Regions from separate parts of the Lentibacillus salinarum genome, predicted to be linked through region 2. Evidence: a T-box and tRNA genes for the amino acid it is inferred to sense, from the RefSeq annotation. Region 2 holds a T-box; the other holds one or more tRNA genes.
The links. A T-box is a leader RNA that pairs with one kind of tRNA and senses whether it is charged. The one in region 2 lies ahead of serS (serine--tRNA ligase), so its partner is inferred to be a tRNA-Ser.
Positions count from the first base shown of each region.

Region 1 (15,908 bases), on a different contig from region 2:
CATCAGGCTGACCGTGATATGGCTGATTCCAGCATCTACCAATCTGATTGAAAAGGGGTTTTAACATGAAACAATATCTTGAAAAACTGTTGAACAAGGAAAATCTAACCTTGCAGGAAATGAAAGAGGCCGCCACAGCGTCATTTGCCGATCATATGACCGAGAGTGAGCTCGCCTCGTTTCTGACCGCCTTACGTGCTAAAGGGGAGACACCTGAAGAAATTGCCGGGCTTGTGGAGGTGATTCGCTCACAGTCCAGTCAAACGACCGCTGCCTTCACGAATGTGATGGATAACTGTGGTACGGGCGGCGATGGTTCACACAGTTTCAATATCAGTACAACCGCGGCATTTGTGATTGCCGGCGCCGGGGTTAAAGTGGCCAAACACGGCAACCGCAGCATTACGAGTAAAACAGGAAGTGCTGATGTATTGGAGCATCTCGGCATTTCCCTGTCGTTTTCCAAGGAACATGTGGAGAAAATGCTTGACGAAAACAACATCGCCTTTTTGTTTGCGCCCAATGTTCTTCCCGGTATGAAACGATTCGCGACCGTCCGGAAAAACTTAGGCATCCCGACGATCTTTAACCTGATCGGTCCGCTGACCAATCCGGTCCGTCTCGACACCCAGCTTTTAGGTGTGTATCGCCGGGATATGCTGCCGCTTTTGGCTGAAGCACTCAATCAGCTGGGGCGCAAACGCGCACTGGTTGTTAACGGCGCGGGTTATATGGATGAAGCATCACTTGCCGGCGAGAACCATCTGACACTCCTGGAGAATGGGAACGTGACGTCATTTACACTCCATCCGTCCGACGTTAACTTACCTGTTTATTCAAACGAGAAAATCCGGGGTGGTGATGCCCGGGACAATGCACGTATTTTACGCCGTGTCCTGAATGGAGAACCAGGCCCACACCTCGATACAGTCCTGCTGAACGCCGGACTCGGCCTGTTCGCCAACGGGGCTGCCTCATCCATCACGGACGGTATCCAAAAAGCATCCGAAAGCATTCAAAGTGGCGCTGCATTGGAAAAATTGGAGCGTCTGGCCGAATTCAGTCATAACGTGACAAGTGAGGTGATCTGACATGACGATTTTGGATAAAATTCTCCAGCAAAAAGAAATGGAAATTGAACAATTAAAAAAACAATCATTAGCTGATATGCCAGCAGAAGCCAATCAGGTACCATCCATCGCCAAGTCTTTTCATAACACAGAACGTATGCGCATCATTGCTGAAATCAAACGGGCCTCACCTTCCAAAGGGTCGATTGATCTGGAAGTAGATCCGGTCAAACAAGCGTCATTATATGAAGCCAGTGGTGTTGGTGCCATATCGGTTTTGACCGATAAAACATTTTTCCAGGGGTCGATGGATGATTTGCGTGCCGTCCGTAAAGCCGTCAATCTCCCGCTGCTTTGCAAGGATTTTTTTATTGATAAGATCCAGATTGATCATGCCAAAGCGGCGGGCGCATCCATCATTCTCTTAATCGTCGCGGCCATGTCCCCGTCCAAATTACAGGTGCTTAACACGTATGCTAAAGAACAGGGGCTGGATGTCCTTTGTGAAGTGCACGACGAACAAGAGATGACCACAGCCATTGAATTAGGGGCTGGCATTATCGGCATCAACAACCGGAATTTAAAAACATTTGCGGTTGATTTAGGCACGACCGGTCGGCTGGCATCGATGGTGACGAATCCGGACACCATTCTCATCAGCGAAAGCGGCATTCAATCACGCCAGGATGTCGAACAGGCAGCCCAACATGGTGCCAGCGCTGTCCTTGTCGGGGAAACCTTGATGCGTGCCGGTGACTTGCCGGGAACGATCAGCGACTTACAAATTCCGCTCTCGAAAGGAGGACGATCAAATGCGCGTTAAAATTTGTGGTATTACGACAATTGAAGCGGCACAAGCGGCTGTTAGGGATGGAGCCGATTTTATCGGGTTTGTTTTCGCACCGAGCAAACGCCAGCTGACACCGGAACAGGCAGGGGATATAAGCGCTGCCCTGCCATCCACCATGCAAAAAGTCGGTGTGTTCGTCAACGCATCATACGACACCATCATACAGACTGCCGAACAAGCCGGGTTGGATATCATTCAGCTTCACGGGGACGAATCGCCGTCATTTGCCGAAGAGCTTCCTTATCCTATTATCAAGGCCTTCCGGATGGGCAAACATGACACGGCAGCGATAAAGGCTTATCCGTGTGATTATTACCTAGTTGACAGTCCTAAAGGTCCTAATCGAGGCGGCAATGGCACAACCTTTGACTGGACACAGCTGGCAAACAGTGACCTTGATCCGCAAAAAACGATTCTCGCCGGCGGATTGACACCGGAAAATGTGCAAACAGCGATTGCGACCAGCAGACCAGCCGGAGTGGACGTATCGAGCGGCGTGGAAACAAACGGTACGAAAGACCTTGAAAAAATCAATCAATTTATCAACAACGCCAAGAGGAAAGGATGATTGACATGACAGCCTATACATTTCCTGACACAAAAGGCAAATATGGCCATTTCGGCGGGCGGTTTGTTCCCGAATTGCTGATGCCGGCTCTGCTTGAACTGGAAGAAGCTTACACGGAAGCGATGAACGATCCAGCTTTTCGGGGGGAACTGGACGATTATTTAAAAAACTATGTCGGAAGGGAAACACCGCTCTATCATGCCAAAAACCTGTCGGAAAAACTGGGCGGCCCGAAGATTTATTTGAAACGTGAAGACTTGAACCATACCGGTGCCCACAAAATCAACAATACGATCGGTCAAGCCCTCTTGACACGCCGGATGGGCAAGAAGAAAGTTGTTGCTGAGACCGGGGCCGGCCAGCATGGTGTGGCAACCGCGACGGTTTGTGCGCTGCTTGGGTTGGAATGCGTTGTTTTCATGGGTGAGGCGGACATTCGCCGACAAAAACTGAATGTTTTCCGGATGGAACTGCTTGGCGCCAAGGTTGAAAGTGTCTCACAGGGCAGCGGTACTCTGAAAGATGCGGTCAATGAAGCATTGCGTTACTGGGTCAGTCATGTGGAAGATACCCACTATATCATCGGCTCTGTTGTCGGGCCCCATCCTTTTCCACAAATGGTGCGGGATTTTCAGTCGGTGATTGGTGAAGAAGCCAAACAGCAGCATCAAGAAGCCGCGGGACAATTGCCGGATGCTGTTATCGCTTGTGTCGGCGGCGGTAGTAATGCCATGGGGATGTTCTATCCGTTCATTCAGGATGAAAATGTCGGCATTTATGGCGTGGAAGCCGGTGGGAGTGGCATTGAGACCCATCAACACGCCGCAACGTTAACAGCTGGAAGCGTTGGTGTTTTGCATGGCACGATGACACATCTGCTCCAGGATACACACGGCCAGATTAAAGAAGCCCATTCCATTTCAGCAGGCCTTGATTATCCCGGGGTTGGCCCTGAACACAGCCACCTTCATGAAAAGGGCCGGGTAACCTACACATCTGTCACAGACCAGGAAGCTATCGACGCCTTTAAGTTCCTCTCCCAAACGGAAGGGATCATCCCGGCTTTGGAAAGTGCCCATGCGGTAGCGTTCGCGATGAAACAGGCAAGCGAAATGGATGAGACAGAATCCCTTGTGATCTGTTTATCCGGCCGTGGCGACAAAGATGTTGAATCGGTTAAAGATGTACTGGGAGGTCGTGTAGATGCGTAATCAATTTTTGGCTAAAGCATTGGAGGCAAAACGTACAGCAGGCGAGAACATTGTCGTCCCCTATATCATGGCCGGTGATGGCGGCCTTGATGTACTAGCGGAACGGCTTAGGTTTCTTGAAGATTGCGGTGCAGCAGCTGTTGAACTGGGAATTCCCTTTTCCGATCCGACAGCAGACGGGCCGACGATTCAAGACGCCGGACAGCGGGCACTGGAAAACGGCACAACGTTGCAAGGTGTTCTGGAAACATTGGAAAGTTTCAAGGAAGAGCGGTCCATTCCCGTTATTTTGATGACGTATTTGAATCCGATCTTCACGTTCGGGCCAGAAACGTTTGCGGCAACGTGTGCAAGCGCAGGGGTAAATGGCGTCATCATACCTGATTTGCCATTGGAAGAAGAAGCCCTAATCACTGACTTTCTTAAACAATATGCGATCGCCAATATCCGCCTGGCCGCTGTGACCAGTCCGGACGAGCGGCTTACTGAAATTGCCGGGCGATCAGAAGGTTTCCTTTATGCCGTTTCGGTCAAAGGAACGACCGGCGCACGGACGTCACATGAAAACAGCGTTAAGACATATTTACAGAATCTGAAACAAATGACCGATACACCGGTTTTGGCCGGGTTCGGTGTCGCCACACCGGAACAGGCGCATGAACTGGGTTCCAACTGCGATGGTGTCGTTATCGGAAGCAGGATCGTCGATTGGTTTCATAAAGGTCAAACGGACGATATCAAACATCTGCTCCAGAAAAGTATTTAAATTGTGCTGTTACTTGCCGGAAAATATTGTGGCAAGTGACAGCTTGCTTTATTTTCCTTGCCTTTTTCTAGCCTCTTCATATTCTTCCTTCGTGATCTCACCTTTTTCATAGCGCTCTTGCATGATTTCCAGTGAACTTTTCCGCCGGGTACTTTTGCCAGCATTAAAGCGGTAGAGAATGATCACAATCATAACCAAAACAACGAGTGCGAGACCTAACCTGATATAACCTTCAACTGTCACGAGATCACCTCCACTGTTACTGTTCCCTGTACTTATCAATTTAAGCGCAGAAACATTTCCAGTCAAATCCATTGCTGGCAGTGCACTTTACGCTTGGCATTACCCTCTTCTATATTAATGCGTTTTTTACCAGAATAATTATGTCTTTTGGCTGACCATTGAGTCGATTTTGGCTAATGGAAGCCTTCTATTCGACCGTTCGGCGGAATTCCAAGGTCTTTCGGGCGGTTAGAAGCGTTCTATTCGACCGTTCGGCGGAATCTCAGGGCCATTCGGGCAGTTAGAAGCCTTCTATTCGACCGTTCGGCGGAATCTCAGGGTCATTCGGGCAGTTAGAAGCGCGCTATTCGACCGTTCGGCGGAATCTCAGGGCCATTCGGGCGGTTAGAAGCGTTCTATTCGACCGTTCAGCGGAATCCCAGGGGTATTCGGGCAGTTAGAAGCGCGCTATTCGACGGTTTGGCGGAATCTCAGGGTCATTCGGGCAGTTAGAAGCGCGCTATTCGACGGTTTGGCGGAATCTCAGGGCCATTCGGGCGGTTAGAAGCGTTCTATTCGACCGTTCAGCGGAATCCCAGGGGTATTCGGGCAGTTAGAAGCGCGCTATTCGACGGTTTGGCGGAATCTCAGGGCCATTCGGGCGGTTAGAAGCGTTCTATTCGACCGTTCAGCGGAATCCCAGGGGTATTCGGGCAGTTAGAAGCGCGCTATTCGACGGTTTGGCGGAATCCCAAGGCCATTCGGGCGATTAGAAGCCTTCTATTCGACGGTTTGGCGGAATCTCAGGGCCATTCGGGCGGTTAGAAGCGCTATTCGACGGTTTGGCGGATGATCGAGGGAATTTAGGCTTATAAAAAAATTTCCGCAAAATTCAATTCTACAATTTCCAGTCAAATCCATTGCACAAATAAAACATTTATATTATTATTTTCAATGGACTTAAAAGTTGTCATCTACATGCTGGTGTAGCACAATCGGCAGTGCGCATCACTCGTAATGATGAGGTTGGAGGTTCAAGTCCTCTCACCAGCACCATTTGGAGGAGTACCCAAGCCCGGCTGAAGGGGACGCACTCGAAATGCGTTAGGGCGTGTAAGCGCCGCGTGGGTTCGAATCCCACCTCCTCCGTTTGATATAGATTAATCCAAAACTGTCGCCCTGCTTGGCGGCAGTTCATTTTTGGGCAAGGGCTCGCCGGAAAGGAGACATGGTCATGAAGAAGTACACAGACGTAAACACACTGGAACATGTTGATCATTTCATCGCCAATCATCCATTGGCTCTCCTGTTCATTTCCCGTACCGGCTGCAGCGTCTGTCACGGATTGCTGCCCCAGGTGCAAGAGCTCCTGGAAGACTACCCGGAAGTGCAAATGGGCCATGTCAATGCTGATGAACTGGAAGCCATTGCTGGACATTTTTCAATCTTCACAGTGCCGGTCATACTGCTATTTGGCGATGGCAAGGAATATTTGCGTGAAGCCCGTATCGTCCATATGGATTTGTTTGAAGAAAAATTAAGCAAAATTTATGAAGGATTCCTGGAATAAGATGGGTTGATCGGACCAGTGATGTTTTCTAAGTGTCAGACGGCCGCTTTTTGTTATATTTCGACCGGTTTAAGCCATCAATCAGCCACGTTGAAAACAACCTGACCACCTTTAACGATAATCTGGCCACTTTCTCCAATTTCTGGCTATTCACCTCTCGTGACAGGCCATTCAACCTTTGATCAGGCAGACCAATCCACTTTACGCTTCCTATGACCCTCAACCACGGATATCTGTCTCTCATATATCTCTCATAGGATAATAGTCTATCGCCAATTGACCATTTCCCGCAAAATCATAGACAACAATCCAATCAAAATCGGCTGTGAGCCATAGGATAAACCAAAGCTTAAGGAAAGCAGGTGATATGCATATGGACAATAAATCAGCCAATCACAATGCCATCCCCGAAAAAGTTGTCAAAGTCATGATTGATGATATATTCCGCAAAAACAATGTAAAACCTGAAGAAGTCAAAAACAATATGTCAAATGATCAGAAACAAATGCTGAAGGATATGGTTGAAGACTTGAGGACACAGGTGGAGCAATTCAATCAAGGGGAAAAAAATAAAACAGAAACAGATAAATAGGAGTCTATTAAAGAAAACACCCATTTCATAGGTGTTTTCTTTAATTTTTGCTAAAAAACGATAATCTAGTGAATCCGTGCAATCTGATTAGTAGGAACAACCATAGAGTAATATTAACAAAAGAAAGGAGTGTTAATATGAGATCAGATAAGCGGCACAGTACTATGAACCCTTATGGCAACAAGAGTAAGTACTTTTACCTCAGGGATAAACGCAAATACGGCCATCAACACCACTGTCACGAATGTAGAACCACCCATTGTGCCCCTGACCGTCATTTATGCGACAAATGCAGGGATAAACACCAATACAGACATCAACACAATCAACACTGCTGCCAGGACTGCGGATCCACCGACTGTGAACCTGGTTACAACCAATGCGGCAAATGCAGGGAAAAATATAAAAAACATGACCACCATGACCAGCATGGCCGGTTTGAAATGGTCGAAGTCGATCCCCATGCAACCGTCTCACAAGATGAAGGCCAATATTCCTTTATGGATCAGGAATCAGCTGAAATGATTTGGGTGAAGGAATCCTGTAATATCACAGTTGATTCAAGAGACACACAAATTGGGGTTTCACTTCAAGCCAGTTTACAGCTGGCCATAGCGTTAGTACTGAATATTGCGATTGCTGATTCAGGACGGAGTGAAGCGATATCGCAAGACCTCTTCCAGCAATTTAATGCCGAACAAATCAATAAACAAAAAATCTATATCTATAATACCAAAGACGCCACGGTAACCACGAGAGACACAGATGTCGCCATTAATATTCAGGTTCTGCTGCAATTGCTGATAACCCTGGTTGTCATGGTCGACGTCTTGTAACCATTAACGAAAGGAGTTGGAAAACATGAGTCATATGACGAAGACGGAATGGCGTGCTCTGGATCATTGTGATGATCATACAAGGGACCAAAGTGATGCAACTGTCGTGCAGGATGCGGGCGAATCTGCATCCAGCCAACAAATATCAGATGAATGGATTATCATTAAAGACTCCGAAAATATTGACGTCACAACAACTGACAGACAGGCGGCTGTCTCTCTACAGCTCGGTATTGAAGCAGCCATTGCAGCCGTGATTAATATTGCGATTGGCGATGGGACACAATCAAGAGACCTCACACAGGACTTCAGACAAGTGGTCAACACAAGACAGGGTAACCGCCAAAAGACGATTGTTGAACAGTCCAAAGATGTTGAAATCACCACAACCGATACCGATATCGCCATCAACATCCAATTGTTATTCCAGGTCTTAGCTGCCATTGTCGCCTCCCTGGATATCCTTTAATAGACCAAATCAACCGTCCGGGGAAGCCGGTCAAACGAAAAAACATTTACGATTTCCACTTCCCCGGTCTTAAAAAAATCCTTTAATGGGTGAGACCATTAAAAATCTGTCATTAAGAAAGGAATGATGAGCTGTGGCTAATCTGACAAATCGTCAACGACGTCTATTACAACTGGCCAATCAATTATCGCAAAATTTAGTTGATGACAGCACAGATAGCAGTTTGAATAATAATGTGTCAATTGACCTACCAGGCATCGATCTCAATGCCGGGCTGAATGTAGGTTTCGGTTCGGATGGTGGAACAGACACACCCACTGACCCTGCCCCTTCCACTCCGACAACAATGCGAGATGTACTACTGGATTTACAGAATGAACAAGTAGAAGTTACCACGCCTTTTGGACCGGTCACCGGTACGCTGATTTCAGTGCAGAATGACTATGTTGTACTGGTAGAAGCTGATGGTGCGCAAGTACTTGTACCGATGGAAGACATTGAATTGGTCAGTGAATTATAAGGAGGGATTCACATGTTTCAAGATACGTTTGCTGCTGAACTGGCCAGACGAATCGGCTCAAGGGTCGAAGTCGCTACGGATAACAATTTAATAGAAGGTGTCCTCTCAACCGTTACTGCGAATTTGGTGCTTGTTGTTGAAATTGACAGTGGCTATGGGGATAATAACACACTATACCTGTCAGTCGGCGCTATCAATTTTGTTCGCTTCCCTGCTGCGGCATAAACACCAGACTAAATGAACACACACCTTCCATGACAAATCCCCCGGCACTAACCTGCCGGGGGATTTTTACTTGCCATACTTATTCCACTGGTAAATCCAGCGGAAACGATCGATATGATTAACGCTTTTTAAAATAAAGCGAAACGTTAAATAGACACACAGGATGTGCTAGTGTCGACAATGCAACAGGACGCGCGAGTTTTTGTCGACCTGTCAGTTACATGCGGGATAAAATCGATTCGGACGGCATACAAATAGCTAATAATACGAATCACCAGCATGAACAATCGCATCCGTAATCCGATTGGCCATCCTAAGTGCCTGCCTTCCCTCCTTACCGGTAATGGAAGGCTCTGAACCGAACTTAATACACGCGATAAAATCCATTAACTGAAGATATAATGGCTGTACTGAATCCCCGATCCGAATCGTTTGTGAGACCGGGATCGGATGATGACCCGTTTTCTCGGCAAACACACGCGTTACATTGATTGTCCTGTTCAATATATCTGCCTCAATAAAGGCGTCCTCTGTCAGGATTTGCATAGTCCGGACTTTTCTTTCTGACATAAAACTTGCCGTCAGCTGGGCAGTTATCCCTTGTGACGTCCGAATCACAGCTGCCGCGTGTGTCGGGGTATTCCCGATGACTTTACCGAAAGCATTTAGTTCCGGCGTGTCATCCTGAAGCCATTCATTTAGCATATAAATATCATGAATCATTAAATCTTTGACCACGTCAACTTGCTTAAGCGTGACATCAGCAGGGCTTATTCTGTGGAAAGCCAACCCGATAACGGACTCGTGTTTCAGCATTTCTTTGAGCACCTGGATGAACGGATTGTAAAGCTCAATATGGCCTGCTTGAAGTTTGACACCTGCTTCCATGGCCTTCGAGATTAAATCATCAGCCTCTGCAATTGTACTGGTCAACGGCTTCTCCATCAGCATATGAACGTTGTGTCGGATACAGGCCAATCCGGTTTCATAATGGAATTCTGTCGGCACCGCTATACTGACAGCATCAACCGACGCAAGAAGGTCATCGACGGATTGAAACGGTTCAACGTTATATTTTTTAGCAACCTGACGCCTTTTTTGTTCATCATCATCGTATATCCCTATAAGCTGGCAATGGTCATTCATCGATAAATACGTTCGCACATGATTTTCTCCCATATTGCCAGTTCCAATCACACCGACTTTCATAGCGAATCGCCTCACTCTTGATAAAATAAAACTTCAATCAGCAGGTGGGTATAAGCCGCCACTGATTGATAGTTGAATGAATCGGGCATTTACGGGAAGCATGTTCGCCCACTTATTCTTCTGAGGATTACCTCGTGTTTTGTCGTGGGGATCTTGCTGCCCGTTAGATGCGGAAAGAATACTACTTTATCTTATGCGCCAGCTTTTACACGAGGTAGACTATCATACCAATCAAACTAAAATTGGCCTGTGTCCTGCTGATGATAAGAAACAAGGAGGTGACGATATGCTGCATATTTTGCTGATTGCCGAAGATACGTCCCGACAGTTGAATAAAAACTTTTATTATTTGGAACAGGAAATGGCGAAAAAGGTCCAGTTAACGTTATGGCGAAAACCAGGCCATATCAGCCATATTACGAAACAGCTTCCAGGTCGGCCGGATTTTATACTACTACTGAATGATCTGGACCGGAAACTGTATCCCCTGATCAAAGGGCTTGCCCATATTGATATTCCAACTGGCTTATTTGTCAATGATGTCCATCGGCTTACGAAACTCCGAAAAAACTACATTGAACAAAATAACATCACACATCTGTTCACCGCCGTCCGGGACCCATTTTTAACCACCTATCCGTCATTTAAAGCGAAAATGGAGTGGCTCCCCCACTTTGTCAACACAACGCTCTATAAAGACTATGGGCTCAAAAAAGACATCCGTCTATTAATGATGGGGGCTGTGAACGAGGTTTATCCATTACGGCAACGGATTCTCGATGCCTATCAGGGTGACGCGCGTTTTGTCTATCATCGCCATCCGGGCTATCGGAATTTTTCCAAAGAAGACGAAGGCCGGCATGTTATGGGCCAAACGTATGCAAAGGAACTCAACCGAGCGCGGATCTTTTTCACCAGTCCATCACGATTGAATTACCCAGTTATTAAATACTTTGAGGCACTCGCCTGCCGAACACTCCTCCTGGCACCAACCTTCAAGGAACTGGAGGATTTAGGCTTTATTCCCGATTTTCACTTCGTTCCGATAAACGAACACAACTTTCAAGACAAAGCCGCATATTATTTAGCACATGAAACAGAAAGACAGAAAATAGCTGATCAGGGCTATCGTTTTGTTCATGAACGGCATACCTTAGAGCAGCGGTCAGAGCAGCTTATTAAACGCATCGAACAGATTGTTGATCAATAAGGAGGGATTCCGTTGTCTTCTGTTCCCGAAACAGCACAAATCGGAAAGCATGTCGTCATTGAGAAAGACGTTGTCATAGGGGAGAATGTGACGATCGGCCATAATACGACCATTCTAAAAGGCACTCAGATTGGTGATGATGTCACCATTGGCAGCAATTGTGTCCTTGGCATTAAACCAGCGGTCAACCAGCGAATGCGAAACGTCGCTGACAGAGGAGATCAGCTAACGATTCAGACGGGTACGACGATTGGGCACTTGGCGTCTGTCTACGCCGGGACACGTATCGGTAAAAACGTCTTTGTCGGTGATCACGCAAGTATCCGGGAGAATGTCTCGATTGGTGATGCGTCAGTGGTCGGGAGAGCAGCGATTGTCGAATTAAATACCAGAATCGGAAAATCCTGCACCATTCAGACACAAGCCTATGTAACCGGGGATACAACATTGGAGGACGATGTTTTTATCGGGCCGTGTGTATCCATGGCGAATGATAAATATATGGGAGCTCAAAGCGTTACCCTGAATGGTCCCTATATTAAAACGGGAGCGAAAATCGGTAATAATGCGTCATTGCTGCCCGGTGTGACAATTGGCCGCAACAGTATCATCGGCGCCGGGGCTGCCGTAACGAAAGATATAAGTGATGCCGTCACGGTTGCAGGCGTTCCTGCGAAAAAACTTAACCCTTAATGGAAATAAAAAGCGATGGACATCAGTCTGTCGCTGTTTTGTCGAAAAGATACCTCACAATCCCAACAAGGAATGAACAAGCAGGAAAGGTGGATTGTCATGGCTAAAAAAATTTGTATGGTCGTTGCCTATCATCCATTTTTGGACGCCAGAATTTTTAAGAAAGAAGCAAAAAGCCTGCAGAAAAAAGGATACCGTGTCACGATGATTGTCCCAAAGAAAAACGGACATTTATTTGACATTGATGGTACCCCTTTTAAAAAACAATTCCGGAGTAAAGTGTTTACCCATGAAGGCATCAAAATTGTCACCTACAATGCGGAAAACAGCAGACGGCCCTTGAATAAAGTACTGAATGACGAACAGATGTGGGAACGTCAAGGTTTTCATAACCCTTTAACACAACTTGCCATCCAGGAAGATGCTGACATCTATCATACCCATGAGTACCTGTCACTGTTTGCGGGTGTTGGCATCAAACGGTTGATGAAGAAAAAGAAAGGAAAAGATGTCAAATTAATTTACGATAGCCATGAGCTGACGCCTGATCCTTTGCACCCAAGAAACTCGGAGGAAAAAAGAAAGCTGTTGAAGCAACAACTCTTGGTCATGCTGCAGGACGTGGATTATGTCATAGCGGTTTCCGAGTCGATTAAGGCCTGGTATCAGTCCCATATGCCCGGATTGCCGGTGGAAGTCATTTATAATTCCCCGCCGCTCAACAAAAACCAGCAGCCTAAATCGTTTCATTCCGACAGGTTAAGCGTTGGTTATGAAGGAAACATCGACGACCGGAAAGGAAGTCAGAACAAAATCATTCACATTTCAGAAATATGTGCGGCGAAAACTGATTTTCAATTCAAAATTATCGGCGGAAAACAACATGGCAGTTCGGTGGTGATACCAAATCATCTTAGGCGGACGATCACGTTAACCGGGTGGGTCGATTACCACACCATTCCACAGCATATGCAGGATGTTGATATCGGATGGATTGACTTAAGTGATGTCGAACGTTCTCTTAATCAAGATTACTCACTGCCGAATAAATTTTTCAGTTATCTTAATAGCGGCGTCCCCGTTGTCACCAATAAATGTCAGGAAATGGAACGCTTTATCCGTCAACACAAGTGTGGTTATGTGATTGATAAAACAGAACCCACACCGCAAGACTATGCGGACGTGTTTCTCTATTTGCATCAACATCGGAATACGTTACAGGAGATGAGTCAAAACGGCCGTAAAGCAATGGAGAAAATTTATTCGTGGGAAAAAATGGAGAAACGATTGTTTAATATTTACCATTGGCTCTCTGTCAATTAACAGACATGACACGTATTAAACAGAAAGGGTGAAAACGTTGCGCGTATTGCATATTCCTGAAGGCGGATTACCCATGATCAACTTATGCCGGGCACTCCGTTCGAAAGGCATTAAAGCAACAGCCTGTCATTTCTATGGTAATCGGTACAACTTTGAATCAGATGTTTGCCTGAACCTAGAGAAAGTGCCAAACCATTTGCGGGAAGGAAAAATCAAGAAATATATGAACAACGCAATAAAGGAATATGATATCTTTCACTTTCACTTCGGAGGCACATTTTTTCCGGACAAACGTGATCTGGAAATATTGAAAAAAGCGGGTAAGAAACTGGTGGCCCACCACCGTGGGTCTGATGCACGTCTATTATCCGCGGCGAAAACCAAAAATCCGTTTGTCCGGGTTAAACCGGAATGGAGCGAGGAAAAGATCAGAGAAAATTTAACCACCCTATCCCATTACATTGACCATGCGATTGCACTCGACTATGAAATCGAATCCTATATTAAAGATTACTATCACGAAACACATGTTATCCCTCATATTGTCGATATTGGCAGTCTTCAGCCCCGCTACCCCAAGGGAAAGACAAAACCGCTCATCGTGCATGCCCCGACTAAACGTCAGTTAAAGGGGACTGAATTCATCCAGGAAGCCGTTGAACAGTTGGAAAATGCTGGCGTTGCATTTGACTTCCGGCTAATTGAAGGGATGGACCATCAAGAAACAATGGACCTGTTGGCAAGGGCGGATATCGTGATCGATCAATTGCGGATTGGCTCACCCGGTTATCTTAGTACTGAAGCGATGGCTTTGGGTAAACCGGTTATCTGCTATATAAGAGAGGATCTGGTCAATCAATACCCGGCCGGAATGCCGATTGTGAACGCCACACCGCATACCATCACGGCTGTTTTACATGATTTAATCAGCCGGCCGGATCAATGGAAGGAGCTGGGGGTTAAAGGAAGGGCATATGTCAAACAGCATCATAGTACCGCTAACGTGGTGAACCGGTATATTGATCTTTATCACCAATTATAGAAGAGGTGCCAGGCAGGGCACCTCTTTTAATCTGACAGCATGGTACATTTCATCATTCTAGCATGATAGGCATCTTATTAAGTACTGCATTCTTTTATCAGAATTTCAGCTATGGTTCGTGCGGCTTTGCCATCTCCAAAAAGTGGTGGATGCTCGTTGGGAACCTGGAGCGCTTGAAGCGTATCCGCAATCTTTTGTGTATCAGCACCCGTTAGTTGATTCCAACCGGCATGCACCGTTTCTGGCCACTCCGTTTCATCTCTCAGCGTTATACAAGGTACTCTGAGCATATAAGCCTCCTTCTGCAGCCCGCCGGAGTCCGTTAAAATCGCACGTGCACCGGAAGTAAGGGCTAGCATGTCGAAATAATTGAGTGGATTCACGATGGTTATCGACGAACGCGCTATATTGCCCATTAGCTGGTATTCATCCATTTTGCGTCTCGTCCTGGGATGCATGGGAATGACAACCTTTTTGTGTAATTGGTTTAAGGCTTCCAGAATAGATCGTAAGCGTTGGGGATCGTCTGTGTTTTCCGCGCGGTGAACGGTTGCCAAATAGTAATCATTTTCCCGGAGTGATAGGTCCCTTCGTATCGAGGAATAGTCGAGTGCCACTGGTTTAAAATGGACGACAGCATCATACATGATATCACCTGTTCGATAGACCCCCTTTTCAATACCTTCCCGTCTTAAATTACTGACAGCCGTTTCCGAAGGGCAAAACAGCCAATCAGATACGTGATCCGCCACGATACGGTTAATTTCTTCAGGCATCTTTTTATTAAAACTGCGCAGCCCAGCTTCCACATGCGCAACCGGAATATGAAGCTTTGATGCTGCCAGACTTCCGGCGAGTGTCGAATTTGTATCGCCATACACCAACACCATATCCGGTTTCACAGCCATCATGACATCCTCCAGTTTCGTCAGCATGCCGGCCGTTTGTTTTCCGTGAGAACCGGAGCCTATCCCCAGATCATAGTCTGGTGCCGGCAGCTGCAATTGATCAATAAACACGGTGGACATATTGTCATCATAATGCTGGCCGGTGTTCACGATGATTTCGTCAATCGCTGACATGGCTCTAAACAACTTGGATAACATGCCAGCTTTTATAAATTGAGGCCTTGTACCGGTAATCGTTATTAGTTTCATAGCCTTTCCCCTTTCTGACAATGCGATTAATCTATTCTATTCGTCATGCCAAAAGGATGATCCGACGTTGACACACACGTTTTCTCACCATGCTCAATACCATGGAATAAAACTAAAAAACCGTGATAACTTGCAGCAGGAGGAAAATAATGGATCACAATGTCTGTTTTTTAGTATCTGAGCACCCGTTTTTAGATGCGCGCATTTTTAAAAAGGAAGCGAAAAGTTTACACCAACAAGGCTATCAGGTCACCATGATCGTCCCGAGGAAAAAGGGGTATTTATTTGATGTGGATGGCAGCATTTTTTATGAGCAATTCAGGTCATCGGTATTTGGTCATGAAGGCATTAACGTCATAACCTATGAGCAACGTC
Region 1 covers NZ_JBHTNH010000007.1:16,772-32,679, reverse strand. Annotated here, with positions in the region: gene trpE (anthranilate synthase component I) at 1-11, shown strand, start outside; gene trpD (anthranilate phosphoribosyltransferase) at 66-1,091, shown strand; gene trpC (indole-3-glycerol phosphate synthase TrpC) at 1,093-1,893, shown strand; gene ACFQ4A_RS05620 (phosphoribosylanthranilate isomerase) at 1,883-2,488, shown strand; gene trpB (tryptophan synthase subunit beta) at 2,494-3,699, shown strand; gene trpA (tryptophan synthase subunit alpha) at 3,692-4,465, shown strand; gene ACFQ4A_RS05605 (SHOCT domain-containing protein) at 4,514-4,708, opposite strand; tRNA gene ACFQ4A_RS05600 (tRNA-Thr) at 5,668-5,743, shown strand; tRNA gene ACFQ4A_RS05595 (tRNA-Ser) at 5,747-5,836, shown strand; gene ACFQ4A_RS05590 (thioredoxin family protein) at 5,922-6,257, shown strand; gene ACFQ4A_RS05585 (spore coat protein) at 6,631-6,849, shown strand; gene ACFQ4A_RS05580 (spore coat protein) at 6,987-7,685, shown strand; gene ACFQ4A_RS05575 (spore coat protein) at 7,711-8,154, shown strand; gene ACFQ4A_RS05570 (DUF2642 domain-containing protein) at 8,288-8,674, shown strand; gene ACFQ4A_RS05565 (hypothetical protein) at 8,687-8,899, shown strand; gene ACFQ4A_RS05560 (Gfo/Idh/MocA family protein) at 9,158-10,108, opposite strand; gene ACFQ4A_RS05555 (glycosyltransferase) at 10,395-11,318, shown strand; gene ACFQ4A_RS05550 (DapH/DapD/GlmU-related protein) at 11,331-12,011, shown strand; gene ACFQ4A_RS05545 (glycosyltransferase) at 12,111-13,334, shown strand; gene ACFQ4A_RS05540 (glycosyltransferase family 4 protein) at 13,363-14,376, shown strand; gene wecB (non-hydrolyzing UDP-N-acetylglucosamine 2-epimerase) at 14,454-15,533, opposite strand; gene ACFQ4A_RS05530 (glycosyltransferase) at 15,683-15,908, shown strand, end outside.
Region 1: it has a tRNA-Ser gene. The T-box ahead of serS (serine--tRNA ligase) is inferred to sense a tRNA for this amino acid. The anticodon was not compared.

Region 2 (15,908 bases):
CAGACTTACGGTTCACAGGGACAGCAGCGGACAACTGCTCTATCCGTGAAACTGGCTGAAATTGAGCTGATCTGCAATGAAGTCGGCGAATATCCGGTATTGCTTCTTGATGATGTGTTAAGTGAACTGGATGATCACAGACAATCCCATTTATTAAATACGATCCGTGGAAAAGTGCAAACATTTGTCTCCACAACCAATATCGACGGGATTGATCAACAAACACTGCATGAAGCACAATTATTCCGGGTGGATCAAGGCACGGTTGAAACATGACGCTGGGGGGATACGATGTTTATTCATATTGGCAATGATAATGTCATTCAGTCAAAGGATGTCATTTCGATTATTGATTACAGTGTCGTGACATCATCAGGCATTATGGAAAAAATGGTGGAGCAGGCCGCTGAACAGCAAAAAGTTTACGGCCCGACTGACGAAGCAAAATCAGTCGTGGTAACGAGCGACACCATCTATTACAGCTCGTTGTCTGTTTCCACACTGAAAAAACGCGCCAGTATGATTTCGACGATCAGCAAACTAGATGACTTTTCCGATGAAATCGAGTAACGAATCGTTCTCAAACCATATTGTTTACAAGTATACGAAAACTCATCGCTCGTTATGCATTAAAATTGAACATGACGGAGCGACATGTGAGTTTTTCCAGGAAACGTAGGTGAAAAGATGTCAGCAGAACAAAATATGTCACATGAACAAGCATATGGTGCCGATCAGATCCAAGTGCTGGAAGGACTTGAAGCTGTTCGGAAAAGACCCGGCATGTATATCGGGACAACTGGTGAAAAAGGGTTGCACCATCTCGTGTGGGAAATCGTCGATAATAGTATAGATGAGGCGCTGGCGGGATACTGTGATAAAATCCAGGTGATCATTGAAAAGGATAATAGCCTGACCGTGATCGACAACGGCCGCGGTGTTCCGGTTGATATTCAGAAAAAAACCGGCAAGCCGGCACTTGAAGTGATAATGACCGTGCTTCATGCGGGCGGTAAATTCAGCAATGACAGTTATAAGGTTTCCGGCGGGCTACATGGTGTCGGGGCCTCCGTCGTCAATGCGTTATCCAGCCATCTGGACGTTTATGTTCATCGTGACGGAAACATTTACTACCTCGGGTTTGAAAAAGGTGTGCCACAAGGACCAATCGAAACGGTCGGTGAAACGGCTATAACCGGTACGAAAATACAATTTAAACCGGACCCGGAGATTTTTACAGAATCGACGGAATTTGATTTTGCCATACTTGAGCAGCGTGTGCGTGAATTAGCCTTTTTAAATAAAGGCATTACCATCTCCATTGAGGACAAGCGGACTAATGAAGAGCCGGTTGCGTATTGCTATGAGGGCGGCATCAGTTCATACGTTGAATATATCAACCGTAACCGGGAAGAGCTGCATGAACCGTTTTATGCTGAAAGTGAAGACGAACAAATTACGGTTGAAGTTGCCATTCAATACAATGACGGGTTTGCCAGCAATATTTATTCCTTTGCCAATAACATTCACACATATGAAGGCGGCACCCATGAATCAGGCTTTAAATCCGGCCTTACACGGGTGATTAATGATTACGCACGGAAGAATAATATGTTTAATGAAAATGACCCGAACTTAAGTGGTGATGATGTCCGGGAAGGCATGACAGCGATCATTTCCATTAAGCATCCAAACCCGCAGTTCGAGGGGCAGACGAAGACAAAGCTTGGCAACAGTGAAGTGAAACGCGTAACGGACTCAGCATTCAGTGAAACATTTTCCAAATTCATGTTTGAAAATCCGGACGTGGCCAAAATCGTGGTGGAAAAGGGCCTGATGGCATCTCGTGCACGGATTGCGGCGAAAAAGGCGCGTGAACTGACACGCCGGAAAAGCGCCCTTGAAGTATCTAATCTGCCGGGTAAATTGGCTGATTGCTCATCACAGGATGCCAGCATCAGTGAACTGTATATCGTTGAGGGTGACTCTGCCGGTGGTTCGGCTAAACAGGGACGTGACCGGCATTTTCAGGCGATCCTGCCATTGCGCGGCAAAATCTTAAACGTGGAAAAAGCACGTCTCGATAAAATATTATCCAATAAAGAAGTCCGGGCCATGATTACAGCATTGGGAACCGGGATTGGCGAAGAATTTGATATAACCAAAGCCCGTTATAATAAAATTGTTATTATGACCGATGCTGACGTCGACGGCGCGCATATCCGAACATTATTGTTAACCTTTTTCTATCGTTATATGCGTCCATTAATTGAACATGGCTATGTTTATATTGCACAACCGCCATTATATAAAGTTCAGCAGGGCAAAGCTGCCCATTATGCCTACAATGAGGAGGAAATGGAACGCATTTTGGATGAATTGCCGAAAACACCAAAGCCGGGTCTGCAACGTTACAAAGGGCTTGGTGAAATGAATGCCTCACAGCTTTGGGAGACAACCATGGATCCGGAAACACGGACATTGCTTCAGGTTGAGTTATCTGATGCCATGGATGCTGACCATATTTTTGATATGCTGATGGGTGATAAAGTGGAACCACGCCGCAACTTCATCGAAGAAAATGCTCAATATGTCCAGAATTTGGATATTTGACGAACGATAGGAATGGTCTTGTTTAAATGTGCTGGGCTAAGCGGATGCCAGCGCCTTTGATCTAGGAATTTGGAGGTATTGGAATGGCAGATGAACAACGTCCAAACGTTCAGGAAATTAATCTCAGCCAGGAAATGCGCACGTCTTTTCTCGATTATGCCATGAGTGTCATCGTATCACGGGCATTGCCAGATGTGCGGGATGGCATGAAGCCCGTCCATCGCAGGATTTTATATGCCATGAACGACCTTGGCATGCATGCAGATAAGGCGTATAAAAAATCTGCCCGTATCGTTGGTGAAGTCATCGGTAAGTATCACCCGCATGGGGACTCGGCGGTCTACGAATCCATGGTGCGAATGGCACAGGATTTCAGTTACCGTTACATGCTTGTTGACGGTCACGGTAATTTCGGCTCGGTCGACGGTGACTCTGCAGCAGCTATGCGGTATACGGAAGCCCGCATGTCAAAAATCTCCATGGAACTGTTGCGTGATATCAATAAAGATACCATTGACTATGCGGATAACTATGATGGAACAGAGCGAGAACCGGTTGTGTTTCCAGCCCGTTTTCCAAATTTGCTTGTCAATGGTGCAGCCGGGATTGCCGTTGGTATGGCAACGAATATTCCACCTCATAACCTTGGTGAAACGATTGATGCGGTATTAGCTGTCAGCAAGGATCCGGAGATCACCATTCATGAGTTAATAGAACACTATATTCATGGGCCTGATTTTCCAACAGCTGGTGAAATCCTTGGCCGAAGTGGCATACGAAAAGCCTATGAGACCGGTAAAGGTTCGGTAACCATTCGGGCAAAGGTTCATATTGATGAACACTCGAATGGCAAATCATCCATCATTGCGACTGAATTGCCATATCAAGTTAATAAAGCCAAGCTGGTTGAAAAAATTGCCGAGCTTGTCCGTGATAAACGCGTTGACGGCATTACCGACCTGCGTGATGAATCAGACCGCGATGGGATGCGCGTCGTGATTGAATTACGTCGTGACGCTAATCCGAATATTGTATTAAATAATCTGTATAAATATACTGCTCTGCAAACAACGTTCGGCATCAACATGCTGGCATTGGTTAATGGGCGTCCGCAAGTTTTAACGATTAAGCAATGCCTGGAATATTATCTGGAACACCAAAGAGAAATCGTCAAACGGCGTACAGCTTTTGAACTGCGAAAGGCTGAAGCACGTGCGCACATTCTGGAAGGTTTGCGTGTAGCCCTGGATCATCTGGATGAGGTCATTTCTCTAATCCGTCATTCGAAAACAACCGATATCGCGCGTGACGGACTGATGGAAAATTACGATTTGAGTGAGAAGCAAGCACAGGCCATTCTGGATATGCGTCTGCAGCGTCTGACAGGCCTGGAACGGGAAAAAATCGTGAATGAATATAATGACCTTCTCAAACAGATTGATGAATTAAAAGCAATTTTGGCAGATGACGAGAAGGTTCTTGAGATTATTCGGGAAGAACTGACGGAAATAAAGGACAAATTTGATGACCAGCGCCGTACCGAAATCGTCACCGGTGGTGCAGACTTTATTGAAGATGAAGATTTGATTCCTGAGGAAAATGTCGTCATCACACTGACACACCAGGGCTATATTAAGCGGCTCCCTGCTTCCACGTACCGGACGCAGAAGCGTGGCGGCCGTGGTATCCAGGGGATGGGAACCAATGAGAATGACTTTGTTGAACATTTAGTCTCCACTTCCACACATGATACGGTGCTGTTCTTTACGAATAAAGGGAAAGTATACCGAGCCAAGGGTTATGAGGTTCCGGAGTTCAGCCGTACTGCCAAAGGTATCCCAATCATTAATTTACTGCAGATTGAAAAAGATGAATGGGTTAATGCAGCTATTTCCGTTTCGGAATACAGTGATGACTACTATCTGTTCTTCACAACGAGACACGGTTTAGCTAAGCGCACAAACCTGTCACAGTTTGCCAACATACGCAAAGGCGGCCTGATTGCAGTCGGCTTGCGTGATGGTGATGAATTGATTTCGGTCAGGTTAACGGACGGAGCGAAGGATATCATGATCGGAACCAAAAACGGCTATCTGATTCGCTTTCCGGAAGACCAGGTTCGCCCTATGGGACGGAATGCTGCCGGGGTACGCGGTATTTCTCTAAGGAATGATGATGACGTCATCTCCATGGAGATCCTTGATAAAGGCTGGCAGGTTTTGCATGTGACCAATAAAGGGATGGGCAAACGAACACCGGAAGAACAGTACCGTGTTACGAATCGCGGCGGTAAAGGGATTTTCACGTGTAAACTGGCTGATGACAATGAAGTCGTCGCCGTAAAAGCCGTTACAGGTGAAGAAGACATGATGCTCATTACGGCTGCCGGTGTGCTAATCCGTATTCCGGTTGAGGGGATTTCCCGAATTGGCCGGAATGCACAAGGTGTTCGTCTGATCCGCCTTCAGGATGATGAAGAAGTGGCCACAGTTGCCAAAGTGGAAAAAGAGGATGCGGAAGATATTGAGGAAACGGAAACAGAAGCAGCAGAGAGTCAGGAAGAAGACAACGAATGATAATCAGCTAACAGACTGAAAGCCCTAGAGGTGACCCGAACAGCACGATCACAGTCAATAAGTGCTGATTACCGGGTCACTTTTTTGAAAAATAAAGAAGTATAAAATTTAGGATGACATTTTCAATAACGAAATCGGCTAACGCATCGATTTCTTTTAACCAATAACAACAACCAATACGAAAAGAAGCCTTATAATTTAGATTCTTTTCGTAAATTTCGTTACTCTTAAATTTTCGGAGTTGATATAAATTGCAACACAGACTCAGGAAGTCCAATTGGTAGCATTTAGTAAGGCTCTCTGACGACGCAGCTGGAATATACTCGCTTTCCGTGGGCTCACCACGAGCCTCCTCGCTCGCAAAAACCACTCGCTGTGGGGTCTCTTAGGCTCGCTGTTCCACAGGAGTCTCGCATATTCCAGCTGCTGGTTTCAATGGTTTAAAGTCTTTCTTTTATCCGTCATAAAATATTTTGGTTTCTCAGAGAGCAATACCCAGCGGAGGAAATACACGGAGACTACATGGAGGACTGCGGGACTAAAGGCATCGGTGAGAACCAGCAGTGCGTCAGCAATCTTTTCTGCGAGGAGCGTCTGCCTCACCGAAATTGCTACTAACGTGACGAGCACAAAGCAAAACTTCACCGAGTGCGCTTCAACCTGCGAGGAGCGTCTGCCTCACTGAAATTGCTACTAACGTGACGAGCACAAAGCAAAACTTCACCGAGTACGCTTCAACCTGCGAGGAGCGTCTGCCTCACCGAAATTGCTACTAACGTGACGAGCACCAAGTGTTTTTCCTTCGCTAGTTTTGGATTTACGGCAATAATAGTAAATCGCATCACGCAACTTAACTAGTCCGGGTGAGCGGAGGGCGGTGACTCCTGCGGGAACAGCACGTGCCCGAAGACCCCGGAAGAAGCGTTCTTTGCTTCTGAGGAGGCTGAGGCCGTGCCCGCGGAAAGCATCCGCCCGCAGCGATCCTGGACGGCGGGAATGACACGTACTTATAGAAAACAATCCAGCAACAGTTACGTCGTAGTTTATGGATTTTGTGTCAAATTAGATAACAGCCATAATTTAAAGGGGGGGAATGTGATGCGTGTTGAACCTTCACAGCTGGCACCGGGATGTGTGCTGTTAAAGGATGTCAAAGGAAAAACGACGAAACCAATCATCCCGGAAAAAACAGTTTTAACTGAGGAACACATTACGGTATTACATAAATTTTTAGTGGCGACTGTTGATGTCTCAGCAACATTGGCGGATGGTAGGCCTTTTAACCCTGAAGCAGCAAATGAAGCTAAGCGCACGGCATCCACAGAATGGATTGCATCACGCTCATTTGCCAAGCAATACCAGGATGCTGTCGATGATTATAAAAAACTATTTAAGAACTGGCAGCATTATGCCATGGTTGATATCGCTGACGTACGTCAGGTGCTTATCCCATTGTTTGAATCCATCGACCATGTTGGGCTGGCGGTCTATACATTGGATCAATACGCTACCAGCACAGACTATGTCTATCACCACAGCGTGTCTGTCGGGATCCTGGCGGCTTTTTTGGCCAAACAATTGGGGTATGAGAAAGGTGAATGGCTGCAAGTCGGATTGGCCGGAGCGCTGAGTGATTGTGGGATGGCTCGAGTGGATGAAACGCTCATGACAAAAGATAAGCCACTGAACCGTTCGGAACTTGACGATATCAGGAAACACCCGGTTTATTCGTACCGGATGATCGAAAAAGCTGCTGCACTGACACAAGTCGTCAAACTGGCCGTGCTCCAGCATCATGAACGCCTGGATGGTTCCGGCTATCCGCTGGGACTCGAGAAAGATAACATTCATCGCTATTCCCGTATCATCGCTGTATGTGATATGTATCATGCTATGACGTGTGAGCGGTTTTATCAGAAAAAACAGTCACCTTTCGCGGCAATTAAAAAACTGCAGCACGATCATTTTACGAAACTTGATCATCATATTGTCCAAGTTTTTATCGACGGTTTTGTTCATTTATCATCCGATGCCAGTGCTAATAGCTGACATGTTTTTGCATTAGTAGCTCACCAATCATAAGGGGCACTTTTTCCGATGTCGTTTTTAAAAATGTTTTAATAAAGGGAAAATCCTGTTCCGGTTTGGCTGCCAGCAAATCCCCCCACCATTCCGGTTCATAGCGGCAAAGCATGCTCAAATTGTAGAGAAGCAAGTAATGTACCATGATCTCAGAAACTGGTAAATAATCTTCTCGGCGGACCGGAAAGTAAAGAGCCCCGCGCTCCCTGTCCGTAAAAAACGGACTGTTTTCTTCTGGCTGGAAAGGTTGAGCCAATTCGACCTGAATCATCGAAGCACCTGTTTCGATATGACGAATCCGCGGCAAATATGGTTTGATTCGCTTGATAAAAGCATTGCCCGTCAGATGATAGCTGTCCAATAGCGACGCCGGGAAATTGAATAAAGCAGTTCCCGGCTCGCCGACGGCTATCATCCGTTCGTTGTTGTGAAACCCGAATAACGCGGTCATTTCCGGAATTAAGCTTAACAGGCGCTCCATTTTGATTTTGGAAAAAGGTGATTCTTTAATGGCGAATAGATGCTCCGAAAAATAAGGATACAGTCCGTTATGCTGAATCTTCATCTCATCATCCATAAACGTGTAATCCCTTTTCTTGCGCTTCCGGGTTGAGACGCCGTGTGCGAGTATTGCGGTTGACTCAGGATAATGAGGTCTGCTGGTTAATAAAGCGGCTTTCAGCAAATGGACCATCCCATAAAAAAACAGCACTGGCTGCAGCAATGTCTCCAACTTTTGGCCATTCTCAAAAAACCGTATACCATGATCGAGATACTGCATGAATGCATGGCTGTTTTCAAAACTTTTAACAGCTGCGTCCATGTCGCTCATCTGCTGGTAACAGCCGTATAAATAATGCTGTGCTGTTTGCTGTGATTGGAGGTAGGTATAAAAGTCCGTCAGTTGCTTTGTTTCCATAAAATCCCTCTCATTACCGTACCGAATTGTTTGAATTGCATTTCTTTTATCATATCCGTCTAAGGATATTGAAAAAAACAGCCAGTTCGCGTATTGTATATACCAATAGAATCGTGGATAAACGCCATCTATCACATAGTTTCACCAAGTGGGAAGATAATAATCATATTATATTAACAACATGGTCAGGAGGAGGATAAACATGCGTGATGACAAGTTTGCTAAAGAGGGATTGACATTTGATGATGTATTATTGATGCCTGCCAAGTCGGAAGTCCTGCCAAATGATGTGGACACCAGCACACGTCTGTCTGAGACAATCAAACTGAATACGCCACTGATCAGTGCCGGTATGGATACGGTGACGGAAGCTGATATGGCGATCGCCATGGCCCGGCAAGGCGGATTGGGCATCATTCATAAAAATATGTCGATTGAAGATCAGGCTGAACAGGTCGATCGGGTGAAACGGTCCGAAAGTGGCGTCATTACAAACCCATTTTTCCTGACACCGGAACATCAGGTTTTTGATGCCGAGCACCTTATGGGCAAATTCCGCATTTCCGGCGTACCGATTGTCAACAACAGTGAAGAGCAAAAACTGACTGGTATTTTAACGAACCGTGACTTGCGTTTCATTCAGGATTATGCTACGTCGATTAAAGACGTCATGACGCATGACAACCTGGTGACTGCTCCTGTCGGGACAACCCTGGAAGAAGCTGAGCATTTACTACAGGCACACCGGATTGAGAAACTCCCGTTGATCGATGAACAACGCACACTGAAAGGGTTAATCACCATCAAAGATATTGAAAAGGTCATTGAGTTCCCGAAAGCTGCAAAAGATTCCCAGGGCAGGTTACTCACCGGAGCAGCTGTCGGTGTGACGAGCGATGCCATGACCCGGATTGATAAACTGATTGAGGCCGGTGTTGATGCCATCGTCATTGATACAGCCCATGGCCATTCAGCAGGTGTTTTGCAGAAAGTCCAAGCAGTGCGCGACGCTTATCCTGAACTCACGATTATTGCCGGGAATGTGGCGACAGCAGAAGCGACGGAAGATTTAATTAAAGCAGGGGCATCGGTTGTTAAAGTCGGCATCGGTCCCGGATCCATTTGTACGACAAGGGTTGTGGCAGGCATCGGTGTTCCCCAAATAACCGCTGTTCATGATTGTGCTGTTGCTGCCTCCCGGTATGGCGTCCCGGTGATTGCTGATGGTGGGATCAAGTATTCCGGTGATATTGTTAAGGCACTGGCGGCTGGTGCGCATGTCGTGATGCTGGGCAGTATGTTTGCCGGTGTCGCGGAAAGCCCAGGCGAGACAGAGATTTTCCAAGGCAGGCAATATAAAGTCTATCGTGGCATGGGATCAGTCGGTGCGATGCAAGCAGGCTCCAAGGACCGCTATTTTCAGGATGCGGAAGATGCCAAAAAGTTGGTGCCGGAGGGGATTGAAGGAAGAACCGCTTATAAAGGGCCACTTGCTGATACCGTTCATCAGCTGATCGGCGGTTTGCGTGCCGGCATGGGTTATTGCGGCACCGGTTCAATTGATGCATTACGCGAAGAGGCCCGGTTTATCAAGATTTCCAATGCCGGATTGCGGGAAAGCCATCCACACGATGTGCAAATTACAAAAGAAGCACCAAACTATTCGTAGGACAAACTTCCTTGCAAAACTAGGGAATATTGACCATTCAATAGATAGGGCCCTTCCCTATCTATTTTTTCTCTATTTTTTATGGTAAAATATCAGAGGTATGACACTAGATGAAAAATGACGTTAACATAAAATGGAGGTAGAGAACGTGACACACAACGTGACGAAATGGTTGTCATTATTGCTTGCCACAATGGTGATGGTGACAACGATAACGGTACAGCCGTTATCAGTACAGGCAGCAGACCCGGTCGATATCGAGGGCGAATCCGCGATATTGGTTGATTATGAGACAGGAAAGATTCTTTATGCCAAAAACCCCGATATGGCACTACCTCCAGCGAGTATGACCAAAATCATGACCGAATATCTCGTCCATGAGGCGATCGAAGAAGGTCAAATCAGCTGGGATACGACAACAGAGATCAGTGACTATGCGTATAGCATATCGGCCGACGCATCCTCTTCAGGTGTCGGACTGAAGCAGGATGAAGATTATACGGTTAAGCAATTGTACGATGCGATGGCGATCAATTCGGACAACGCGACAACCATCGCTTTGGCTGAGCTGGTTGCCGGTTCTGAAGGCGAATTTGTCAAGATGATGAACGATAAAGCTGAGGAAATGGGCATGACGGATACGGAATTTGTCAACTCCACAGGGCTTGCCAATGCCTCACTTGGGGAAAACGTACCCGAGGGAACTGATCCGGATGCCAATAATCTGATGTCAGCCCGTTCTTCGGCGCTGCTAGCATACCATTTAATCAACGATTACCCGGGTGCACTTGATGTCACCGAGATTCCTTCAGCTGAATTTGAGGGTGAGCCAATCACGAACTGGAATTGGATGCTCGACCATGACGAAGAAGAAGCCAGTTCATTACAGCAATTCTATTACGAAGGTGTTGACGGTTTAAAAACCGGCCATACAGACCTTGCCAAATATTGTTTCACTGGTACGGCTGAACGTGACAATAACCGTTTGATATCAGTCGTGATGAAAACCGAAAGTATGGAAGCACGTTTCGAGGAAACAGCCAAACTGCTGGACTATGGATTTGATGAATTTGAAACACAGGAAATCTTCCCGGCCGGATACCAGCTGGAAGATGAAGCCACTATCCCGGTATCCAAAGGGAAAGAGGATACGGTCGCCGTTGCCACGAAGGAAGCATTCAGTACGCCGGTTAAAGGAGACCAGGCTGATAGCTACAGCATAACCTATCAGTTGGATGAGGAAAAATTGAATGGAGACGGGGAGCTTGCGGCGCCAATTGAAAAAGGTGAAAAGGTCGGGACAGCTGAAATTGTTTACGATGGTGACGGTGATTATGGATTTATTACCCCGAATGGTGGAAACGGGTCAATCGATCTGGTAGCACAAGATACTGTTGAAAAAAATAATTGGTTCATGCTGACACTTGGTGCCATTGGCAGCTTCTTCGGCAATCTTTTCAATACAGTTGTTGACACAGTGAAAGGCTGGTTTTAAATCAGCAGTACCGAAAACATCTATCGGTCTGCAAGATATAAAATAGTTTTATCCAACAATTATATGGGGGGAAACGATATGACAAACACAGGAACCGATCGGGTCAAACGCGGGATGGCCGAAATGCAAAAAGGCGGCGTCATCATGGACGTGGTCAACGCAGAACAGGCGAAAATAGCAGAAGAAGCAGGTGCAGTCGCCGTTATGGCACTGGAACGTGTCCCTTCTGACATTCGTGCAGCAGGCGGCGTGGCGCGCATGGCCGGCCCGGAAATTACCGAGGAAGTAATGAATGCTGTCTCAATCCCGGTTATGGCCAAAGCCCGGATTGGTCATATTGTCGAAGCACGCGTTCTGGAAGCAATGGGTGTTGACTATATTGACGAAAGTGAAGTGCTGACACCGGCGGATGATTTGTATCATTTGAAGAAATCGGATTATACGGTGCCATTTGTATGCGGCTGCCGTAATTTGGGTGAAGCGGCGCGTCGCATTGGGGAAGGGGCATCCATGCTGCGCACAAAAGGTGAGCCTGGTACCGGCAATATCGTAGAAGCGGTGCGTCACATGCGCCAGGTGCAATCGGAAATCCGAAAACTGTCGTCAATGTCAGATGATGAAGTGATGACGTATGCCAAAGAAATCGGTGCACCTTATGAACTGCTTTTAGACGTTAAATCAGAAGGTCGTCTGCCGGTTGTCAACTTTGCGGCCGGTGGTGTGGCGACACCAGCTGATGCAGCTCTGATGATGGAACTGGGAGCGGATGGTGTGTTTGTCGGTTCCGGTATTTTCAAATCCAACCACCCGGAAAAATACGCCAAAGCGATTGTGGAGGCAACAACCCATTATACCGATTACAAATTGATCGGTGAGTTGTCCAAAGATCTTGGGACGGCCATGAAGGGAATCGAAATGGGGACTTTGGAAGCTCATGACCGGATGCAAGACCGCAGCGAATAGAAAGAAGGTTTTGGTATGAGTGTTATCGGTGTACTGGCATTGCAGGGAGCGGTACGGGAACACATCCGCTCGATTGAAGCAACGGGTGCGACGGCCGTTGAAATTAAACGGAAAGAACAGCTGGATGAGATCGATGGTCTGATTTTGCCGGGCGGTGAAAGCACGACAATGCGTAGACTGATTGACAGCTATTGTTTTTTTGATGCTATCAGGGAATTTGGCGGACAGGGAAAACCCATTTTCGGAACGTGCGCCGGCCTGATTTTAATGGCCAGTCACATTGAGGGGCGGACGGGCGGCCATCTTGGTCTGATGCATATGACAGTGGCTCGGAATGCATTCGGCCGTCAGGTGGCAAGCTTTGAAGCAAATCTTAACGTCAAGCACATTGGTGACGATGTGAATGCTGTCTTTATACGTGCACCGTATATTGTGACGGCAGATTCTGATGTGGACGTGCTGACAACGTATGACAACCGGATTGTGGCCGCAAAACAGGGGCATTACCTTTGTACCGCATTTCATCCTGAATTGACGGATGACAATCGTTTGATTGCATATTTTGCCGGTATGGTGGAACAATCAGAACAGGCACTTGCATCGTCATGAAAAGTCGGCTATGATAGAGCAAAATGACTGAACAGTTATGAAAGGAACCAGTAGCATGATGGCTTTGTCACAGAGAGTCGGTGACCGCTGAAAACCGATGAAAGCTTCATGTGAATCCATCCTTGAACTGGTTTGCTGAAAACGACAGTAGGCAGACCCGGTTAAACCCGTTATCGTGTCCAGAGCCGGAAGCGTATACGGCGCTTCAACAAGGGTGGCAACGCGGGAAATACACTCTCGTCCCTGTTTTATGGGGACGGGAGTTTTTTATATTTTTGTTGAAGGAGGAATAACGATGCTGGATATGAAGTTTTTACGGAATAACTTTCAGAAAGTGAAAGAAAAGTTAGCTCACCGCGGGGAGGATCTATCTGAACTGGAGCGGTTCGAGGAACTTGATGAACGACGCAGAACGCTCATTTCGGAAGCAGAAACACTGAAAGCCAAACGCAACGAAACATCAAAACAGATTTCTGCCCTGAAAAAAGAAAAGAAAGATGCGGAACCGGCCATTAAGGAAATGCGGGAAGTCGGGGACAACATTAAGCAACTTGACGGGGAATTGAAAGAAATTGAAGAAACATTGGAGACGATTATGCTGTCCATTCCAAACATTCCGCATGAGAGTGTACCGATTGGTGATGATGAAGATGACAATGTGGAGGCACGTCAATGGGGCAATTTACCGGAATTTAATTTTGAGGAAAAACCGCATTGGGATATCGCAGCCAATTTGGACATTCTCGACTTTGAGCGGGCAGCCAAAGTGACCGGCAGTCGTTTTGTGTTTTACAAAGGGCTCGGAACACGGCTGGAACGGGCACTGATTAATTTTATGATGGATCTGCATGCGGATGAACATGGCTACACGGAAATGATGCCGCCACAGATTGTTAATCGCGGAAGCCTGACCGGAACAGGGCAGCTGCCTAAATTCAGTGAAGATGTGTTTAAGCTGGAAGCGTTGGACTATTTTCTGATACCGACAGCCGAAGTGCCGGTCACGAATTTTCACCGGGATGAGATTTTGACCAGTGATAAGCTACCGAAGACATATGCGGCCTACAGCGCCAATTTTCGCTCTGAAGCTGGATCTGCCGGGCGTGATACCCGCGGGCTGATCCGTCAACACCAATTCAATAAGGTTGAGCTTGTGCACTTCACCAAGCCAGAAAATTCATATGACACGCTGGAAACATTGACGGGTCATGCTGAGACGGTATTGCAGCGGCTGAACCTGCCGTATCGGGTTATGAATATGTGTACGGGTGATCTTGGATTCACAGCTGCCAAAAAGTACGATATCGAAGTATGGATCCCGAGCCAGGAAACGTACCGTGAAATTTCGTCATGCTCCAACTTTGAGGACTTTCAAGCGAGACGTGCGGGAATCCGTTTCCGTCGTGAAGCAAACGGCAAACCAGAGTTCATCCACACATTGAATGGATCAGGCCTTGCTGTCGGTCGCACGCTCGCTGCTATTTTGGAGAATTATCAGCAGGAAGACGGCTCTGTCGTGATTCCGGAAGCACTTCGGCCATATATGGGCGGTAAAGACGTTATCAAGGCATAAGTAAAATGACTAGGAGAGAGGATGTACGTCCTTTTTCCTAATATTTTTCCAAAAAACATAAAAAGAATTGACACCAGGGATGATACATGTTAAATTAAATCTTGTCGTCAATATGGAGGTATACCCAAGTCTGGTTGAAGGGATCGGTCTTGAAAACCGACAGGCGGGTCAAACCGCGCGGGGGTTCGAATCCCTCTACCTCCTTCATTAATCTAAATCGCATAAAATTTGGAGATACCACCGAACCGCTACAATGAGCATTGTAGCGGTTCTGTATGTTTATATGGATATGGAAATACGAAGCACATCCAAACAGCAATGGATGTGTTTTTATATGGCCCATTTTTCCCGAATCATGTAATATATGATGCAAATTATCGTCTAATAATCAGAAGCTATCATGAAGAAAACCTGTCAAAGGAGGCGGCGGGCTTGAATGAGGAATTGATCACGGACTGGTTTGATGCCTACAGTGATGATATCTATCGATTTCTTGCCTATTACATGTCCACACCCGATGTGGAAGATTTAGTGCAGGAAGTCTTTATAAAAGCGATTAACCGCTATGATTCGTTTAAAGGTGACTCGAGCCCCAAAACATGGCTCATATCAATCGCCCGAAACTTGGCCATTGATGAGGCCCGGAAAAAGAAACGGCAGGACTGGCGTCGATTGATCAAAACGTATGACGATCAAACCGATGTGTCACCGGAGGAAAAACAACTAGCCAATGAAACAAAACAGCAATTGCATCAGGCGATTGCCAAGCTGAAACAGGATTATCGGGATGTTGTGATTTTGCGGGGAATTGAAGAATTATCGGTCGCCGAAACAGCCGGTATTTTAAAATGGCCTGATACGAAAGTGCGCGTCACCTTTCACCGGGCATTGAAGGCTTTAAAGGGCAAAATAGAGGAGGGCTATCATGAATCGTAATGAAGACGAATTGCAAAAGGAGTTAACGTCATTGAAACCATCTGTTTCGTTAGACCCTCAGAAAAAAGAATCAATGAAAACGGCGATCCGAAAGCATGCGGCCCAAAAGCGCCGGCGGACAACATTCAAGCGATCAGCCATCTGGTTATCGACTGCAGCAGCGTTGCTGATCTCTGGTGTAGTCGTCATGACTATAATCAACAATCATCAATCAGTTTCGCCGACTGAGGAGCATGATACATTTGAATACAGCGAAAGTACAAATGAAAAAGCACAGAAACCCGCTGAAAACACAGACGATACAGCGGAAACTCTTGAGGATTCCCAGATACCGGAAGAATTATCGGTGACGGAACAGGGTACTGAAACTCGAAACCTTATGATTGAAGGCATGGCGGAAGAGGTAATGGTTACCAACTACACACTTGAACCATATGGGATTCAGTATCAAATTGAAGAGATTCTGGGTAACT
Region 2 covers NZ_JBHTNH010000028.1:71,449-87,356, reverse strand. Annotated here, with positions in the region: gene recF (DNA replication/repair protein RecF) at 1-276, shown strand, start outside; gene remB (extracellular matrix regulator RemB) at 292-570, shown strand; gene gyrB (DNA topoisomerase (ATP-hydrolyzing) subunit B) at 688-2,613, shown strand; gene gyrA (DNA gyrase subunit A) at 2,697-5,189, shown strand; gene ACFQ4A_RS13180 (HD-GYP domain-containing protein) at 6,288-7,238, shown strand; gene ACFQ4A_RS13175 (YaaC family protein) at 7,228-8,190, opposite strand; gene guaB (IMP dehydrogenase) at 8,393-9,859, shown strand; gene ACFQ4A_RS13165 (D-alanyl-D-alanine carboxypeptidase family protein) at 10,008-11,354, shown strand; gene pdxS (pyridoxal 5'-phosphate synthase lyase subunit PdxS) at 11,433-12,317, shown strand; gene pdxT (pyridoxal 5'-phosphate synthase glutaminase subunit PdxT) at 12,333-12,926, shown strand; T-box leader at 12,955-13,174, shown strand; gene serS (serine--tRNA ligase) at 13,222-14,499, shown strand; tRNA gene ACFQ4A_RS13145 (tRNA-Ser) at 14,614-14,703, shown strand; gene ACFQ4A_RS13140 (RNA polymerase sigma factor) at 14,932-15,435, shown strand; gene ACFQ4A_RS13135 (hypothetical protein) at 15,425-15,908, shown strand, end outside.